Regions from separate parts of the Shewanella sp. GXUN23E genome, predicted to be linked through region 1. Evidence: predicted binding sites of a transcription regulator. Region 1 holds the regulator's gene; each other region holds the start of a gene.

Region 1 (5,835 bases):
CGCTTTGTTCAGCTGGGTAAGACGTTGTTCGGTCAGATCGTTATCCAGAACTTCGATCGGCATGAATTCCCCCCTGCTACCGATTTTTCTTGATAGAGATTAGTCAGGTAAAACTGATGTCTGCCGCAGGCAGGGTGCCGCAATGGCACAGTGCAGACAGGCGCATATGATAGCCCAGCTATCGGAATTATACAGATTTTTTGCTACTGGCCTTCGTCAAAACGGGCATTGATCAGGGCGCAGATGGCATCCATGGCAGCTTGCGCGTCTTGCCCTTCGGCGGTCAGTGAGATGGTTTTACCCTGACCGGATGCCAGCATCAGCAGACCCAGTACACTGGCGGCACTGGCGGTCTTCTCACCGTTGGATAAGGTCACTTCAGCGTCAAACTGGCCCGCCAGTACCGCCAGCTTGGTGGCGGCTCTGGCGTGCAGACCCAGTTGATTGCAGATGGTTACCTGGCGCTCAAGTTTCATGTTTGCTCAGCTCACGATGCCGAACTTTGACCGTATGCTGGCCCTGGGCGATACGCTTGGCCAGCTGCTCGGCGATAAATACCGATCTGTGCTGACCGCCGGTACAGCCGATGGCGATGGTCAGATAACTGCGGTTATTGCGTTCAAGATGAGGCAGCCAGGTTTCCAGCAGATTTTCAATCTGCCAGATGAATTTATTGACCAGCGTCTGGCGGTTCAAGAAGTCCTGTACCGGTTGATCCAGTCCGGTCAGCGGTCGCAGCTCCGGCTCCCAGTGGGGATTGGGTAAAAAGCGCACGTCGAACATGAAGTCTGCTTCGGCAGGCATGCCATGTTTGAAGCCAAAGGATTCAAAGGTAATAACCAGCTCTTTTTCAACGTGTCCCATCAGAATTTGCCGGACCTGATCGCTCAGTTCGTAAACATTCAGATGTGAGGTGTCAATGAAATGGTCCATCATCTTGGACAGCGGGGCCAGCAGCTGGCCTTCCAGTTTGATGGCTTCCTGCAGAGAGCTTTGGTTGCGTGATAAAGGGTGCAGGCGTCGGGTTTCGCTGTAGCGTTTCAGCAGGATATCATCACCTGAATACAGGAAAAAACTGGTGATCTCAGTATTGCTCAGTGACTTGAGTTGTTGCTCCAGCACCTTATCCTGATTTTTCAGATTGCGCACATCCACACTGATGGCGACCTGTTCAGTGGTGCTTTTGAGTTGCTCCATCAAGCTGCCAATCAGCGACAGCGGCAAATTATCCACACAGTAGTAGCCCAGATCTTCCAGCGCTCTTAAGGCAACAGATTTTCCTGAGCCACTGCGGCCCGATACGATAACCAATTTCATGCGGTAATAACCCGGAACAGTTCTGCGTCATCCTGCGCTTTGCGCAGTTGCTTAACCACTTGTTTGTCGCTGAGCTTTTCAGCCATTGCAGCGAGTGTTGCCAGATGAGTCTGACATTGCTCGGCTGGAACCAGCAGGGCAAAAAGAATATCGACCGGTTGATTGTCGATGGCATCGAAGGGAACGGGTTCGGTGCATTTCACCAGGACGGCGATGGGATGATCAATAGTCGTCAGTTTGCCGTGAGGAATAGCAATACCGTTTCCGATTCCTGTGCTGCCAACTTTCTCCCGGGCAAGCAGACTTTCGAATACTTCCTGGGAGGAAAGGGTGGGGTACTGAGCCGCGATAAGATCGCTTACCAGCTCAAGTACTTTTTTCTTACTGCCCGGAGTGGCACAGGAGGCACACTCCGGCTGCAGGATGGTACGAAGTTCCATCGTTAGTGTTTTGTCAGTTTCTCTTTGTGTTTAATCACCTGACGATCAAGTTTGTCGATCAGGGCGTCTATTGCGGCATACATATCTTCATGTTCTGAAGTTGCGAAAATTTCGCCGCCGTTTATATGCAGTTTTGCTTCTGCAATTTGCTGAAGTTTCTCAACATTCAATACAACGTGCACATTATTGATCTGTTCAAAATGGCGTTCAAGCTTGGTGAATTTGCTTTCCACATATTCCCGCAGAGAGTCTGTAATCTCGATATGGTGTCCAGTCAGGTTGATTTGCATAGATAGCTACCTCCTTTATTCCGGGTAGGGTTATAAACTCTTACGCTGGTTGGAAGGCGGAATCAGCATCGCTTCTCGGTATTTGGCGATAGTCCGTCTGGCAACATTTATTCCCTGTTCTGCCAGAAGTTCTGCCATCTTGCTGTCGCTTAATGGTTTCTTCTGGTTTTCGGCTGCCACTAGCTTTTTGATAAAAGCACGAATGGCAGTGGACGAGCATTCTCCACCATCTTCAGTTCCAACATGGCTGGAGAAGAAATACTTTAATTCGAAAATCCCTCTTGGGGTATGCATATATTTTTGCGTGGTCACCCTGGAAATGGTGGACTCATGCATTTCAACCGCTTCGGCAATATCGTTGAGTACCATAGGTTTCATGGCCTCTTCGCCGAACTCAAAAAATCCCTGTTGAAACTGCACGATACAATTGGCCACTTTCAGCAGTGTATCGTTACGGCTCTCCAGACTTTTAATAAACCACTTGGCTTCCTGCAAATGGCCGCGAATGAACTGGCTGTCAGCCTGGCTGCGCGTGCTGCGGGCCATGGCTGCATAATGCTGGTTGACATTCAGTTTGGGCATGCAATCGGGGTTGAGCTCCACTACCCAGCGGCCATGCTTCTTGGATACGGATACATCTGGGATTACATACTCATCGTTATCCCGGCTGATGAGCAGACCTGGCCGTGGATTCAGGGTCTGGATGAGGTTAATGGCCTCACGCAGATCATCTTCCTTAAGGCGGGTCTTGCGCATCAGAGTGCGGAAATCGCGGTTGGCAATCAGCTCCAGATGCTCACGGATAAGTAAGCGGGCATGCTCAATGTGGGGAGTCTCTGCCGCAAACTGATTGAGCTGGATCAGCAGACACTCGCTCAAATCCCTGGCAGCCACGCCCACAGGATCGAAGTGCTGGATACGCTTGAGTACCGCTTCAACTTCATCGAGTTCAGTGTCCTCATCTCCCAAGGCTTCGAGGATCTCCTGCGTGCTTTGAGTCAGGTACCCTCGGTCATCGATCGCCTCAATAATGGCGGTGGCGATGGCGTAATCGTTCTCGGAAAAGGGCGTCAGGTTTTTCTGCCATTCCAGATGTTCATACAGACCTTCACTGGTTTCCCCCTGAAATGGCATATCATCATCACGCACTGCGGGGCCGGCAGCGACTGGAGCGGCAGTGAAGACTTCATCCCAGGTGGTGTCCATGGGCAGCTCGTCCGGCATGGCTTCCTGGGTGATGGCGTCTGATGTTTCGACACTTGAGCTGTGCTGCATCGGCTCTGAATCGTCAGGCTCATCAAATTCCGCTGAGTTGTCACCCTCGTTGTCATTCAGCTCTGAGTCATATTGTTCTTCATCCATCTCCAGCAAAGGATTGGATTCCAGCGCCTGTTGGATTTCCTGCTGGAGTTCCAGAGAAGACAATTGCAACAGGCGGATGGCCTGCTGCAGTTGAGGCGTCATGGTTAACTGCTGACCCAGTTTAAGCTGGAGAGACGCTTTCATCTTTACCGCAAATCCCTGTATAGAGTGGTTTTAATAGAAATTCTCGAGAACCGGTATGTCCATCGGTCTGAGGAAAGTGCGTATCCTTGCTGTCCCGGCATGGCTGCTGCACTGGCGCCGGGACACATGAATTAACTATAGCCTGAATTGTTCACCCAAGTACACAGCGCGCACCTGCTGGTTATCAAGGATTTCCGCCGGTGTGCCTTCGGCAATCAGATTGCCGTGGCTGACGATATAAGCGTGTTCGCAAACATCCAGGGTTTCCCGCACGTTATGGTCGGTGATCAGTACCCCCAGACCACGGCTCTTGAGCTGTTCGATGATCTTCTTGATGTCGATAACCGAGATCGGATCAACCCCGGCGAATGGTTCATCCAGCAGAATGAACTTGGGATTGGCTGCCAGCGCCCTGGCAATTTCCACCCGCCGGCGTTCACCGCCTGACAGGGCCATCCCCATGGAATCGCGGATATGGGTGATGTTGAACTCTTCCAGCAGATGTTCCAGTTGTTCTTCCCGTTGCTCATTGGTCAGTGCCTTGCGGGTTTGCAGGACTGCCATGATATTGTCGCGGACGGACAACTTACGGAAGATACTGGCTTCCTGAGGCAGGTAGCCGATACCCTTGCGGGCGCGCATATGCATGGGATCCAGCGTCAGGTCTTCATCATTGATGTAGATAGCACCCTTGTCGCTTTTGACCAAGCCAACCACCATATAAAATGTGGTGGTCTTGCCGGCACCGTTGGGGCCGAGCAGACCGACGATCTGACCGGTTTTCACTTCCAGGCTGACGTCCTTGACGACCTGACGATTCTTGTAGCTTTTGGCAAGATGCTCTGCTTTCAGCGTCAGTTCACTCATGAATCCGGCTGCCCCTGCTTTTTGTCTTTGCTGGAAGGTTTGTTGTCGTCCAGAGGCTTGATGTCATTCTGGAAGTTTTCAGGCTTGATGACAGTGTGCACCCGATCGTCAGGATTCTGATTACCCTGTGCGGTCATCTGTTGCAATTCAATGTCGTAGACGATTTTGGGCGCACTGACTTTGCTGCCATCCTGCTCGATTTCAGCATCGCCCATCAGGGTCAGTACCCGCTTGCTGATGTTGTAGCGGATCTCATTGGCACTGGCAGTGGCAGGACGATGATTGTCCAGCATCTGGGTGTAGGTAGCCGGTTTGCCGGTGGCGATAAGAATGGTTTCTCCATCCCCCTGGCTGGCGCTGAGCTCATCGGCCTGAATTTTGATACTGCCCTGGGTGACTGTCACCGGGCCTGAGTACACCACCCGTTTGTTCTTGATATCGGCAAACTGGCTGGGTGCCTTGATGTGCACTTCCTTGGTGAGATCGTCCGTAGCCGCCAGTGCGCCCCAACTCAGGGTGCACAGGAGTGCCGCAAAAAATGTCTTAGTTTGGTTCATAGATTCCTGTTACCTGATTCAGCAGCTTAACTGTCTGCGCATTCAGATCGGCATAAAGCCCTGTACCTTCTACTTTAAAATTGCTGCCATCTACCTGGATTACGCGATCAGAGCGCATGATCATGGTATCCAGATCCAGCTGCAGGTAGCTGGTTTTCAGCTGTTGCAAGGGTTCATTGGGCGTAATGGCGTCGATGATAACATTATTCTCAAGCGTGACTATGTTGTCGTCTTTGTCGAGCGTGCCCTCAGCGGCAGATATCCGCCAGTGCGCCTGACCATTATCCGGGTAAAGCAGATAGACAGGCTGGGAAAAACGGGTCAGATTGCTGGCTTCGAAATGTTCCATATGTACAGCTGTCACCCGGCTTTCAACTTCGCCCAGGTCATTGAAACTGACGCTGGAGAGATCGTCGGCGACGAAATCAGGCTGAACCACATTGGAAGCGGCATTGGACTGCTGCTCATTCTTTTTCATCTGCACCTGCCAGTAAAGCCCCAGTGCAATTGAGAAGAACAGCACAATCGCCAGCGTAATCCGATTCATATACTCATCCCATGGGCAGCGTCGAACTTATCCTGACTCATCAGCAACAGATCCGTCAGTTCTCTGACCGCGCCATAGCCGCCGGGCACCTGAGTGATCATATCGGCATGTTGTCTGACGTAGGGATGACCATCGGCAACGCACACTGCCAACCCCACCTGTTGCATTACCGGCAGGTCCACCATGTCGTCACCGATATAAGCGACCTGATCGGCAGTCAGCTGATATTTACTCAGCAGTGCTGCAAAAGGCACCAGTTTGTCATCTATGCCCTGATAGATATCTTCCACGCCAAGCGCTGTCATGCGGTT
Region 2 (5,835 bases), on a different contig from region 1:
ATATTTCGGGACTTACCCTTGCGGGTAATCAACTGCAATTCAGTTTTTACAGTCTCAGGACGGGCTATTTTCTCGTAGACCTTGAGCGCCAGATTGTCGCGGGAGCGTCCCAATTTACAGCGAAAACTGGGCAGTTCCTCCACATCCATGATGATATATTCAGGCATCTCAATGGGAATGATGTCTCCTGCGCGCATTTCCATCACATCCCTGAGAGTAATGGTCTTTTGCACTATCTTGGCCTCGACCCCGACTTCGACATCCATGATCTCTTCCCGCAGCGCTTTGGACCAGCGAATATCGGTATCCTGGGTGTCACTCTGCACACCGGCATCGAGCAGCTCACGAATAGGTTCGATCATGGAATAAGGCATGGTGATGTGGAAATCGCCGCCACCACCGTCCACCTCAATATGGAACGAACTGATCACCACCACCTCAGTGGGACTGACAATGTTAGCCATCGCCGGGTTCACTTCCGAGTCCAGATATTCAAACTCGGTATCCATCACTGGCGCCCAGGCATCTTTATAATCTTCAAAGATAATTTTCAGCAGCAACTGCACAATCCGCCGCTCAGTGGGGGTAAATTCCCGCCCCTCAATCTTGGCGTGAAAACGGCCGTCACCACCGAAGAAGTTGTCCACCAGAATAAATACCAGCCTGGCTTCCATGGTAATAAGCGCCGTCCCTTTAAGCGGACTGAAGCGCACCATATTCAAACTGGTCGGCACAAACAGCGTATGAACATATTCGCCAAACTTGAGCATCTGCACGCCGTTGATGGAAACCTCTGCCGCCCGGCGCATCATGTTGAACATACTGATGCGCAAATGTCTGGCAAATCGCTCATTCACCAGCTCCAGCGTCGGCATCCGGCCCCGGACGATTCGGTCCTGGGAGGAAAAGTCAAAGGATTGCGCGGGACGACCCGCGCCGTCATCCGGTGAATCTTCCTCGACGTCATCTACTCCGTGAAGCAGCGCGTCAATTTCGTCTTGGCTTAATAAATCGCTCACACTTATGCCTCTGGTGACTGATTACTGCATGACAAACCCGGTGAACAGTACTTTTTCTACCACCTTCTTACCGGCGATCGGGTTAAGGGTATTCTGTACGTTCAACAGGGCTTTTTGCCTCAGATCGTCCTTGCCAACCTGAGTTTTTAACTTCTCTACATCTGCGGTGCTGAAAGTGGACAGCAACGAATCCTCAATTAAAGGAATATGTTTCTTCGCCAGCGTTTCGTTATCATCACCCCGGACCATCAGTTGTACTTTGATTTCCACCAGCCGGCTCTTTTGAGCCCCCGCCAGGTTGAACAGGAATGGTCTGGGCATGCCGACGTAACGCGCTTCGCCTGAATTGCTTTCTTCTGCCTCTGCTGCCGGCTGTGCTGCAGCCTGTGCATCTTCTGCAACAGGCTCTTCACCGCCCATCATAAAAAAGGCAGCCCCACCGCCGGCCAGTAACACGACAACAACACCAATAATCAAAAACAGCTTGCCTTTACCCTTGGGTTTTGCCGTTTCTTCCAGCTCCAGTTCTTCAGCCATATTTGTGTCCTTGTGTTATTTAAAGTCGCTGAAATATCATTACTTATATTTCATAACTTTCATTATAGGTTACCCACTCAGGCGTAATAATCTATAGCTGAACCACCACTGCGTCGCTGATTTGTTACTGATGCTGGAGCGTCTGCTGCAATTTCATCCACTTCACGCCCCACCCCGTGATGACCGCTACCCTCACCATCAGTCTGGCCACCACCGGAACTCTGCTGTTGAGAAACCTGACCATCGGCCAGTTCCATCCCCTGAGACTGCAACATTTCCCGCAACCTTGGCAGGGTCTGCTCGAGCATATCCCGGGTTTGCTGCTGCATGGCGTGAAACTGCACCTGAGTCTGATCGCCATTGACCTGAATGCGTACCAGCATCTGACCCAGCTCCGGCGGATCCAGGCGGATCTCTGCCTGACCGATGCCTTTGCTGACCATATGAACCAGCTGTTGCTGCATTAACGGTGCAAATTTCTGGATCAGTTGTTGCTGCTGGAACTGGCCGTCGACTTCCTGACGAACAGATAGTTGAAACTGGGGAACTTCACTTCGATGAATTGGTGTTTGAACACTCTGATTGTGCGTCAGTTGCGTCACACGTTCATCGATAACATCTGTGCTGCTCTGCACAGTTAATTCTGCTTGCTGCAACATTTTTGCCGCCTGCGATAAACTCACCTGTTCACTCTGGGCGTCAGTTTCCGCGGTCAATGCAACAATCCCCTCTGGCAACGCTGACTGCTGCAGCGCCTGGTTGCTGCCCGCGGATAAAATCCGGGGAACGTCCGTTGTTGGCTGAGAACCACTGACGGCAACTGCAGGCATCGTGGGTTGAGCGGCACTATCCAGCCTGGCTACCTCCAGGCTTGTCGTCAAACCGGGGGCCTCACTGACGGGCGAGGCCCCGGCTACCTGTCCTTCCAGCCGGGCCAGCTGTACCAGCGCGGTAAGTTGACCAACCAAATTGCCAAGCGCCTTTTGCTGTTCATCACTCAGAGGAAGCGCCCCAATACCCAAAAGCTCAGCGGATTTTTGCAGATCCGGTTGACCATCAGCATTGGTCAGCTGACTGAGCAGCGCCTGAATATCAGCCAGCGGCATTTTGGTGTCACCGAACTGCTCCAGCATACCGGTCAGCTTCCCGGCGTCCGGCATATCCTTGAGCTGAGCCAGCAGTGACGCCAAATCATCATTCAGCGCCGGTGAACTATCCCCGGTATCTTCTGAAGATACCGGCCCGCCAGCAGAAAACCACATGTTAACGGTGGAGAAGGCATTCCCCTGACTGTCAAAAGCGGCAAATATTTCCCCTTCAGGCGGCAAATCTGCGCCATCTCCTTTATCCGCCCACTGTCTGGCCAACTGAATTTGCGAAAACAGCAAACCAAGAGCGAGATTATCCGGCTCGTTAGTGGTATCCAGGGAAATAACAGAAGGCAGCATATTGACAGAGTCAGCAGGCTCCTCGTCCTCGGCCAGCGCCGATGACTTGGGCTCAGTGTCCAACTCAGAAGTCTGCTCAGACGCCAAGTCAGCCTCATCTGTCGCCTTTGATTCGCCTTTCCCCGGAACCGTTACTCCGGAACTCGCGGCGACACTGGACTCATTGGTGTTTGCCGTTGATCCAGGCTGCTGATGCGACTCCCCCTCTGCAGACGTGCCAGCCACACTGCGCTCCGCTGGCTTGTCCGCCAGTTTGTCACTGCCATTTCCCTGCAATTGGTTCTGCGCGCGGGATAGCAGATCGGCAAAGCCCTCTTCCCCCCTGACTTCCTGGCCGGGGTTTTGAGTGCTGACTGGCGCACCGAGAAGGACTGAACTGAGTTGCTGCATGTTGACCTCCGTCAAATCTGCCAAACGAACGTCATTCCGCTGGCAGTCATCATAGACAGGATTAATTCAGCAAATGCTGTGCCAAGTATTGGTTCAACCTGACAACATTGAGATTGAAGGAAAATGGACAGTACAGAAACAGCGAAGGCCGTGGCGCAGATTACCTCGCTTGCCGACGGTAACATTGCTGCATGGCAAACTCGTCGGTGAGTTTTTGCTCAATTCGTGCCTGTTTCAATTCTGCGGCACGGGCTTTTTTATCCAGCAGCTGCTCAACCGCTTTACGTTTACGCTGTTGCTCCAGCCAATGCTGCTGACGATGAGCCCGCATTTCCCGGGATTGTGATACCGCTTTGATTTGCTGACCGATAGCATCATCAATCTGTTTGATAAATTTATGAAATTGCTGGTAGAAGGTGACACTGATCCGACCACCGGACTTGTCTTTGAGCTGTTGCATATAGTCAAGGCGATATTGATTCAGTGCCTGTAACTGGGCTTCCCGTTTTTGCAGTTCACTCTGGGCGGCTCTGAGCTGTAATCCCGCCTGCTCCTCGGATTCCTGCGCCAGCGACAATACCGTCAGCAGCGGATCTTTACTCATTCCAGCCACCTGTTATTTGAGCCATAAAATATCGACCTTAGCAGTTCCACATTCACCGTCCATTACCCATGACACTGGGCTGCAAGCTGGGTCAACATCAGTTGACTGCGCTCCAGTGATACAGACTCCTTCATGCCCTGGCGCAAAAAAGCATTCATGGCCGGTTGCAGCCGAATAGCATTGTCAATTCTGGGATCTGCCCCCTGGCTGTATGCCCCGATAGAGATGAGATCGCGGTTTTGCTGGTACAGGGAATAAGTCTGTTTCACCCGGCGCATGGCATCCATGTGCTCACCTGACACCACCATCGGTGCCACCCGGCTGATGGATGCCTCAATATCAATCGCCGGATAATGGCCGGCATCCGCCAGCGTGCGGGACAGCACTATATGTCCATCAAGGATCGCCCTGGCTGCGTCGGCAATGGGATCCTGCAGATCATCCCCTTCGGTCAGTACAGTGTAAAACGCCGTGATGGAACCTTCTCCTTGCGCACCATTACCGGCGCGTTCCACCAGCCGCGGCAAACGCGCGAACACAGATGGCGGATAGCCTTTGGTCGCCGGAGGCTCTCCCACCGCCAAGGCCACTTCCCGCTGAGCCTGAGCGTAACGGGTGAGACTGTCCATCAGCAGCAGCACGTTGTAGCCCATATGACGGAAATATTCGGCGATGCGGGTGGCGGTTTCACAGGCTCTGAGTCGCATTAATGGTGAGGTATCGGCCGGAGCCGCAACCACAACCGCCCGTTCACGCCCCTGCTCACCGAGGATTTCCTCAATAAATTCCTTTACTTCCCGCCCACGTTCACCCACCAGTCCAACCACGACAATATCCGCCGCTGTGCCACGGGTCATCATCCCCAGCAGCACACTTTTTCCCACACCGGAGCCGGCAAATAACCCCATACGCTGTCCCTGCCCCACAGTCAGCATGGCGTTGATCGCCCGCACGCCGACATCCAGAGGTTGTGAAATGGCGGTTCGGGCGAGGGGGTTGATTGGCTGATTGTGAGCCGGAGCCAGTTCGGAAGTTTTCAACGGGCCTTTTCCATCGAGAGGTTGACCGCTGCCATCCAGGACCCTGCCAAGTAAGCTCATCCCTACTGGCAGACGGCTTTGCTCTCCCAATGGCGTCACCTTCGCGCCGGGCAGCACGCCCTGCAATTCATCCACCGGCATGAGATACAAAAGCTCGTCATCAAAGCCCACCACTTCAGCAACCATCTCGCCTCTCATGGTTTCGATGGCACACAGGCTGCCAACCGGCGCCCGGCAACCGCAGGCTTCCAGAGTCAGTCCAACCACCCGCACCAACTGGCCACTGGCCACCGGCCTGAAAGGCGGTTGCTGCTGCGTGTGCTCACGCAGCCTATTGAGTAATTGGCTCTTGCGCCTGTCCATCGTCATTTTTCGGTTCATCCGGATTGGCTGAATCTGCGTCGGCAGGCTCGTTTGCGGGATTCTCGGTATCGCTGGCAGGCAGCTCTTCAGATGCTGACACTAGCTTCCGGTTGTCAGTCAGATCGTGCTGAGCCGCAATCGCATCAGTCTTTGACTGATATTCACGCTGTAGCTCCTCCAGTTCACTTTGCGGCGCCAATAGTACCTGCTCCAGACGTTCTGCCAATCGCAGATCCACCGACGAACGTTGGGTGCTGACAATACAGTCTCCCTCATGCATCGATGGGTCCTGCTCGATATCCCAGCCCTGACGCTCCAGTTGACTGTGGCTGTATGCCTCACCGATCCGACGGGCATCTTCCGGATGCACCCGGATGAGCACCTGTTGCTGCTTGAGGGGCAAGGCGTCAACCCCCTGACGCAGCGCCACCAGT
Region 3 (5,835 bases), on a different contig from region 1:
AGCAGAGCCTGGATACCGCGGTCATCCACATCGATAAGGTTGTCAAAGACGAACATCAGATCCTGGATCTGCTGCGCCATCTCTTCATCGGCCTCACGCATGGTCTCCATGATCTGGGATTCGATGGCGGTATCGAGGAAGTTCATGATATTGGCAGCAGCCTTGAGTCCACCCATCTTGGCCGCCTGCGCGCCGCCCTGACCGGCAAACTGTTTCTCCATAATGTCGTTCAGTTCCTGCAATGCCGCGGGCTGAACCTCTTCAAGATTGGCAATTCGCATCAGCAGATCCAGCCGAGTGTTTTCTGGAAACTGGGAGAAAATCTCGGCGGCCTGATCAGGCTCCAGATACGACAATACGATGGTCTGGATCTGCGGGTGTTCATTGGCGATGATGGTTGCCACCTGACGGGGATCCATCCATTTCAGCGACTCCAGGCCCTTGGCACCGCTGCCCATCACAATCTGGTCGATCAGATTGCCGGCTTTGTCTTCACCCAGTGCCGCAGTCAGCGCCTTGCGCACGAACTCTTCACTGTTGAAGCCGATGGCGGAGTATTTCTGAATATCATCCAGAAACAGCCGGTGCACTGCGATGACCTTTTCATGGCCAAAATCCCGCATCGCCGCCATGGCTTTACCCACCACCTGCACCTCTTTGGGTTCAAGGTGTTTCATGATGGAAGCCGCGTCAGATTCACTCAGACTGAGCAACAGAATCGCGGTTTTCTCAATACCACTGAGATCATCAATGTTAAAGCCGCTTTCACCCTTTTCTTTCACTTTATCATTCATTCTTCTGCAACCAGTTCTTGACTACCTGGGTGGACAGCTCAGGTTCATTCGCCACCAGAGCGCGAATGGCCTTGATCATATCGTCATCTTTGTGAAGGTTCGGAATCGTAATGGAACCATCATCTGCATAGGAATATTCCGAATCCGATGGCTTCAGCATGCCCAGCGTATCAGCGGCATACTGATCTTCGATCTCCGCCAATTCATTACCGAATCCCGGCTCATCAGGCACCTTGTCTGCATCCGGATAGATAAGGCGCTTGAGCATGGGCCGCACAACCGCGAGGATAAGCACCAGGATCACCAGAGCGCCCAACACCAGCTTAACGGCGCGCCAGAACCATGGCTGCTCCCACATTTCCGGTGCAGGACCGGACTCAACCAATTGATCCATAAAGGGCACTGTCACCACTTCGATAGCATCACCCCGCTGGGTACTGAAACCAATGGCACCTTCAATAAGACGGCGAATATTGGCCAGCTCCTCCTCTGTACGGGGCACCCGGCTGACCTCACCGCTTTCAGATACTGCGCCGGGCTTGAAGTCGACCGCCACAGAGACGCTTACCCGACGTACATTGCCTATTTGCTGGCGGGTATGGCTGATCACCGTATCGAGCTCAAAATTGCGGGTCGCTTCTTTATGGCTGGCACCTGAGCTGTCACTGCTGCTCTGTCCCGGCGTCACGGTCTGCGGAATATTCGACTCCATCGGCGGCTGATTGGTCAGGGCACCTGGAATGCCTCCGACGGCCTTGCCATTGGAGTTATTTTCCACTGTCATTTCGCTGCGCAGTGCCGGCAAATCCGGGTTAAAACGTTGAGCCGTTTCCTCCACTGCGGTGAAATCGAGATTAACATCGACCTGAGAGGTAAAGTTTTCCGGCCCGAGAATAGGAATAAGAATAGACTCGACTTTGGCGCGATACTCAGCTTCTTTCTGCTGCACCAGCTCCAGCTCTCTGCGGGCTCTGGCGGACACGCCACTTTGACTGCCTGAATTCAGCAAACGTCCGTTGGCATCGGTCACTGTCACCCGGGTGGGATCAAGCCCCTCCACCGCAGAGGCCACTATATCCACCACCGCGTCCACTTCTCCCTGTTCCAGACCGGCACGGCGGGTAGTCAGAACCACGGTTGCACTGGGCTGACTGCGATGACGGGCGAACACGTTTTCCTTGGGCAGTGCCAGGATCACCTTGGCGCGATTGATACTGTTGAGCTGTTCAATGGCGCGGGCAAGATTCTGCTCCTGACTGGCTTTCAGGCGTGCACGCTCCATTCGCTGACTGACACCGAATCCTGAATCCTTGCTCAGGTAATCCTGATCGCTGGATATGGCATCGACCCCTTCACGGGACAGCAGCATCTTCACATCCTGATACTGTTCCTCCGGAACCTTGATGACGTCCACATCAATTTCATAGGGAATTCTGGCTTTGTCCAGCGCATCGAGCACCTCAACCATCTGCTGAGTGCTCATTTTCCCGAGTGGCCGGTAGTCGGGCTCCTGCGCCCAAAACATAATAAATACCGCCACCGCCAGACAAATCGCCAGCGCCAGGATCATGGTTATCTGCTTGAGCACATCCACGCCGCCCATCGATGCCATAACACCTGACTTGTTTTCCTGAATAGCGTCGCCATCTGCGCCGCCTGATACCACCATGTCAGTACTCACGGTTCACTCCATAATGCCGGGATTAAACCGGCATACTCATGATTTCTTTATAGGCTTCAACGAACTTGTTGCGGACCTGAATCGTCGCCTCAAAAGCCACGCTGGCCTTTTCACGGGCGATTACCGTGTCTGACAATGTCACCCGCGAGTCTCCCATTTCAAGCCGGGTTGCCAGCTGCGATGCATTGGACTGCAGGTCGGTCACTGTGCCCAGCGCCTGAGATAACAGTTCGCTGAACTCGACTCCGCTGGTGTTGTTGATCTGCTGGCTGATTTGGGGTTCAAGCCCCTGAGATGGCGCAATTTCACCCTTAAGGCGCTGCATTTCCATCATGAGTGAAGTATTTCCAATCTGCATCCCGGACTCCTAGCGTCGATTTGTTGACGAGTCGTTTCCATTATCCGGTCGATGCAATTAGTTTGCCAAAGTGAAAAAGCAGACCCAAAGGTCTGCTTTTCTCAGTATCAAGTCCCGATCTCAAGGGCTATCAAGCGGGCAGTTCAATCCCCATATCGCGCATTCTGGCCATTTTATATCTCAGCGTTCTGGCGCTGATCCCAAGTTTCTCGGCCACCTGTTTGCGACTGCCATTACACTGTGCCAGAGTTTCCAGAATGATCACATGCTCCTGTGCCTGCAATTCGCTGCCCAGAGTTTCCGCCGCGCCGTCTCCAACGCCGGATACAGGGGCGGGGCGGGAATCGCTGACAGGCAACGCCAACGGCACATCCTGTAAATCCAGAATAATATCGTCAGCCCGAACCTGCCCACCCTGTGCCAGAATCAATGCCCTTTGCATCACATTGTCCAACTCACGCACATTGCCAGGCCAACTGTGCGCCAGTAACTTGTGTCTGGCGCTGTCTTCCAGCACAGGCACCTGTACAATCCCCTGCTGATTGCTGTGTTTACTCAGCAAATATGCCGCCAGCGGTAATATATCTTTTGGTCGCTGATACAAGGCTGGCCAGGCCAATGGAAAGACATTGATACGGTAGTAGAGATCCTCGCGAAATCCACCGTCCGCAGCCATTTGCTTGAGATCCCGGTTGGAGGTCGCCAATACCCGCACATCCAGCTTTATGGTCTTGCGTCCGCCCAGACGCTCAACTTCACGCTCCTGCAGAACCCGCAACAACTTGGCCTGCAATCCCAAATCCATCTCAGAGATTTCATCCAGCAACAAAGTGCCGCCCTGCGCCTGTTCAAACTTGCCCGGACAGGCCTGATAAGCGCCGGTGAAGGCGCCCTTCTCATAACCGAACAGGGTCGCTTCCAGCATATTTTCAGGAATAGCCGCGCAGTTAATCGCCACAAAAGGGGCCCCGCTCCGCCCGGAGTGACGATGTATATACTGGGCCAACACTTCCTTACCGCTGCCGCTGGGACCGGTGATCATCACCGAGGCATCCGACGCAGCAACCCGCTGCGCCAGAGCCAGTAGTGCCAGACTTTTATCATCGGCCACGACAGGATCTTTATTGTCACTGTGACTGGGCAGATAGCGGCTGACCTGGTTGAGCAATACCTCCGGTGCAAAAGGCTTGGCCAGATAGTCCACCGCCCCGAGTTTGATGGCATTGACCGCATTGTGTACCGTGGCATAAGCCGTCATCAGTAATACCGGGATTTTCGGAAAATGCTGCTGCAAGTAGTTGAGCAGCGCCATCCCATCCACCCCCGGCATCTGTACGTCGGTAATGACCATATCTACTTTGTGGCTCTTGAGCGCCACAATGGCGTCCTCGCCATTGCCACAGGTAACACATTCGTATTGAGCCAGCAGCAGAGTGTCCTGCAGCGCCTCCCGCAGGGAGTGATCGTCCTCGACCAACAAAATTCGTGCTTCCATCAGACTGCCTCCCGGCTCTGGTGAATCTCATGTGTGCCCCGGTGAACCGGCAGCATAACCGTCGCTGTGCATCCCAGTCCCGGTTGACAGCTGAGTTGCAGTGAACCGCCATGGTTACGCACCACAGACTGAACGACCGCCAACCCCAAGCCGGTACCCTGTGCCTTGGTGGTAAAGAAAGGCTCCAACACCTGCTGTTGCAACTCAGCATCCAGCCCCTTGCCATTGTCCATGACCTGAAGCAGCAACTGTCCCTGTAACTCCTGAGTCTGCAGGGTCACCTCGGTCGCGCCGGCTTCCAGACTATTCATCACCAGATTGCCAATGGCACTGGCCAGTGCGTTGGCATTGCCCAGCAACGTTGCGCTGGTATGCTCATGACGGATGATCCGGGCCTTCTGACGCTGCACTATAGGTTCACAGCTGGCCACTACCGCATCCAGTACACAGCTCATACTCAGGCTTTCTGCCATCCCCTCCTGCCGCCCTTTGGCCATCAGCAGCATGTCATTGACCTGATGTTCCAGATCATTGAGCCTGTCGAGCAATTTTTGCTGAAACTTTTGGCGGGAATCGGCATGCAATGAAGGACTGCCGAGATTGGCGGCATACAGCAGCGCAGCTGACAGCGGGGTACGAATTTGATGAGCCAAACTAGCGACCATCTTACCCAGCGCAGACAGGCGCTGCAGGTGGGACAGGTTCTTTTGCAGCAAGCGGGTTTCGGTCAGATCAGTCAATACAATTAACTGGCCTGGTTCCGGGTCAAGAGGTGTCATGGCCAGTTTGACCCGCCGACCATTACGCAGGGACACTTCATGACCATCGTCCTCTCTAGGCGCGAATGAGCGATTGATGATACTCAGCCAGCGCTCACCCTCCAGTGGCTCGCCAAGCAGCTCTTTTGCGACAGGATTTGCCTCAGACACCACCCCGTCGCCATTGAGCAATATCACCCCGGATGGCATCGCCTGCAGGATATGCTCCAGCCGGGACGACATATTGGCCGCCTCCTGCATAGGAACCCATTGTGTGCCGGTATGCTCAAGGGTGGTAAAAGCCGCCAAAGAGTTTGCTGACATAAAAAACCCCGTCAAAAAAACGTTTCTGACGGGGTCTATGCATTCACTATGCCAATAAAATCAGCAAGCTATTCTATTGTTTAGTAAAGATTTATTCTTTACCCATGCCATATTTGCGCATTTTTTCAACCAGTGTAGTACGGCGGATGCCCAGCATTTCGGCAGCTCTGGCAACCACATTGTCCTGCTGCTCCAGCGCTTGACGGATCATGTCAATTTCCAGCTCAGCCAACAAATCCTTGAGGTTAACCCCTTCGGGCGGCAATTCGCTGGGGAATCTGGCGTCAGGAATTTCCACCGGTTCTTCATCATTGAAAATAGAGGCCAGCGCATCGCGCTCCATCTGTGCTTCGCTGACTTCGACACAGTATTCCGGAACATCGATATGACGATATTTGATTGGCAGATCGTTGACATCCACCAAC

The links. The regulator sigma-54, encoded in region 1, starts transcription at its own class of promoters, with help from an activator protein. The targets are predictions, from matches to a motif close to GTTGGCACGNNNNTNGNNT.
Region 2: ACRRUX_RS09175 (flagellar hook-length control protein FliK) is a predicted target of sigma-54. The motif match lies at 3,462-3,480, and genes of this name have one in related genera.
Region 3: fliE (flagellar hook-basal body complex protein FliE) is a predicted target of sigma-54. The motif match lies at 2,885-2,903, and genes of this name have one in related genera.

Annotation. Positions count from the first base shown of each region.
Region 1 covers NZ_JBOZWP010000017.1:54,492-60,326, reverse strand. The annotation lists gene mgtE (magnesium transporter) at 1-63, opposite strand, end outside; gene ACRRUX_RS14575 (HPr family phosphocarrier protein) at 204-476, opposite strand; gene rapZ (RNase adapter RapZ) at 466-1,317, opposite strand; gene ptsN (PTS IIA-like nitrogen regulatory protein PtsN) at 1,314-1,757, opposite strand; gene hpf (ribosome hibernation promoting factor) at 1,760-2,047, opposite strand; gene ACRRUX_RS14555 (RNA polymerase factor sigma-54) at 2,078-3,553, opposite strand; gene lptB (LPS export ABC transporter ATP-binding protein) at 3,689-4,420, opposite strand; gene lptA (lipopolysaccharide transport periplasmic protein LptA) at 4,417-4,977, opposite strand; gene lptC (LPS export ABC transporter periplasmic protein LptC) at 4,964-5,524, opposite strand; gene kdsC (3-deoxy-manno-octulosonate-8-phosphatase KdsC) at 5,521-5,835, opposite strand, start outside.
Region 2 covers NZ_JBOZWP010000008.1:17,597-23,431, forward strand. The annotation lists gene fliM (flagellar motor switch protein FliM) at 1-1,019, opposite strand, end outside; gene fliL (flagellar basal body-associated protein FliL) at 1,041-1,556, opposite strand; gene ACRRUX_RS09175 (flagellar hook-length control protein FliK) at 1,634-3,394, opposite strand; gene fliJ (flagellar export protein FliJ) at 3,555-3,998, opposite strand; gene fliI (flagellar protein export ATPase FliI) at 4,061-5,401, opposite strand; gene fliH (flagellar assembly protein FliH) at 5,370-5,835, opposite strand, start outside.
Region 3 covers NZ_JBOZWP010000008.1:24,192-30,026, forward strand. The annotation lists gene fliG (flagellar motor switch protein FliG) at 1-794, opposite strand, end outside; gene fliF (flagellar basal-body MS-ring/collar protein FliF) at 787-2,463, opposite strand; gene fliE (flagellar hook-basal body complex protein FliE) at 2,498-2,833, opposite strand; gene ACRRUX_RS09210 (sigma-54-dependent transcriptional regulator) at 2,964-4,331, opposite strand; gene ACRRUX_RS09215 (sensor histidine kinase) at 4,328-5,410, opposite strand; gene ACRRUX_RS09220 (sigma-54 dependent transcriptional regulator) at 5,502-5,835, opposite strand, start outside.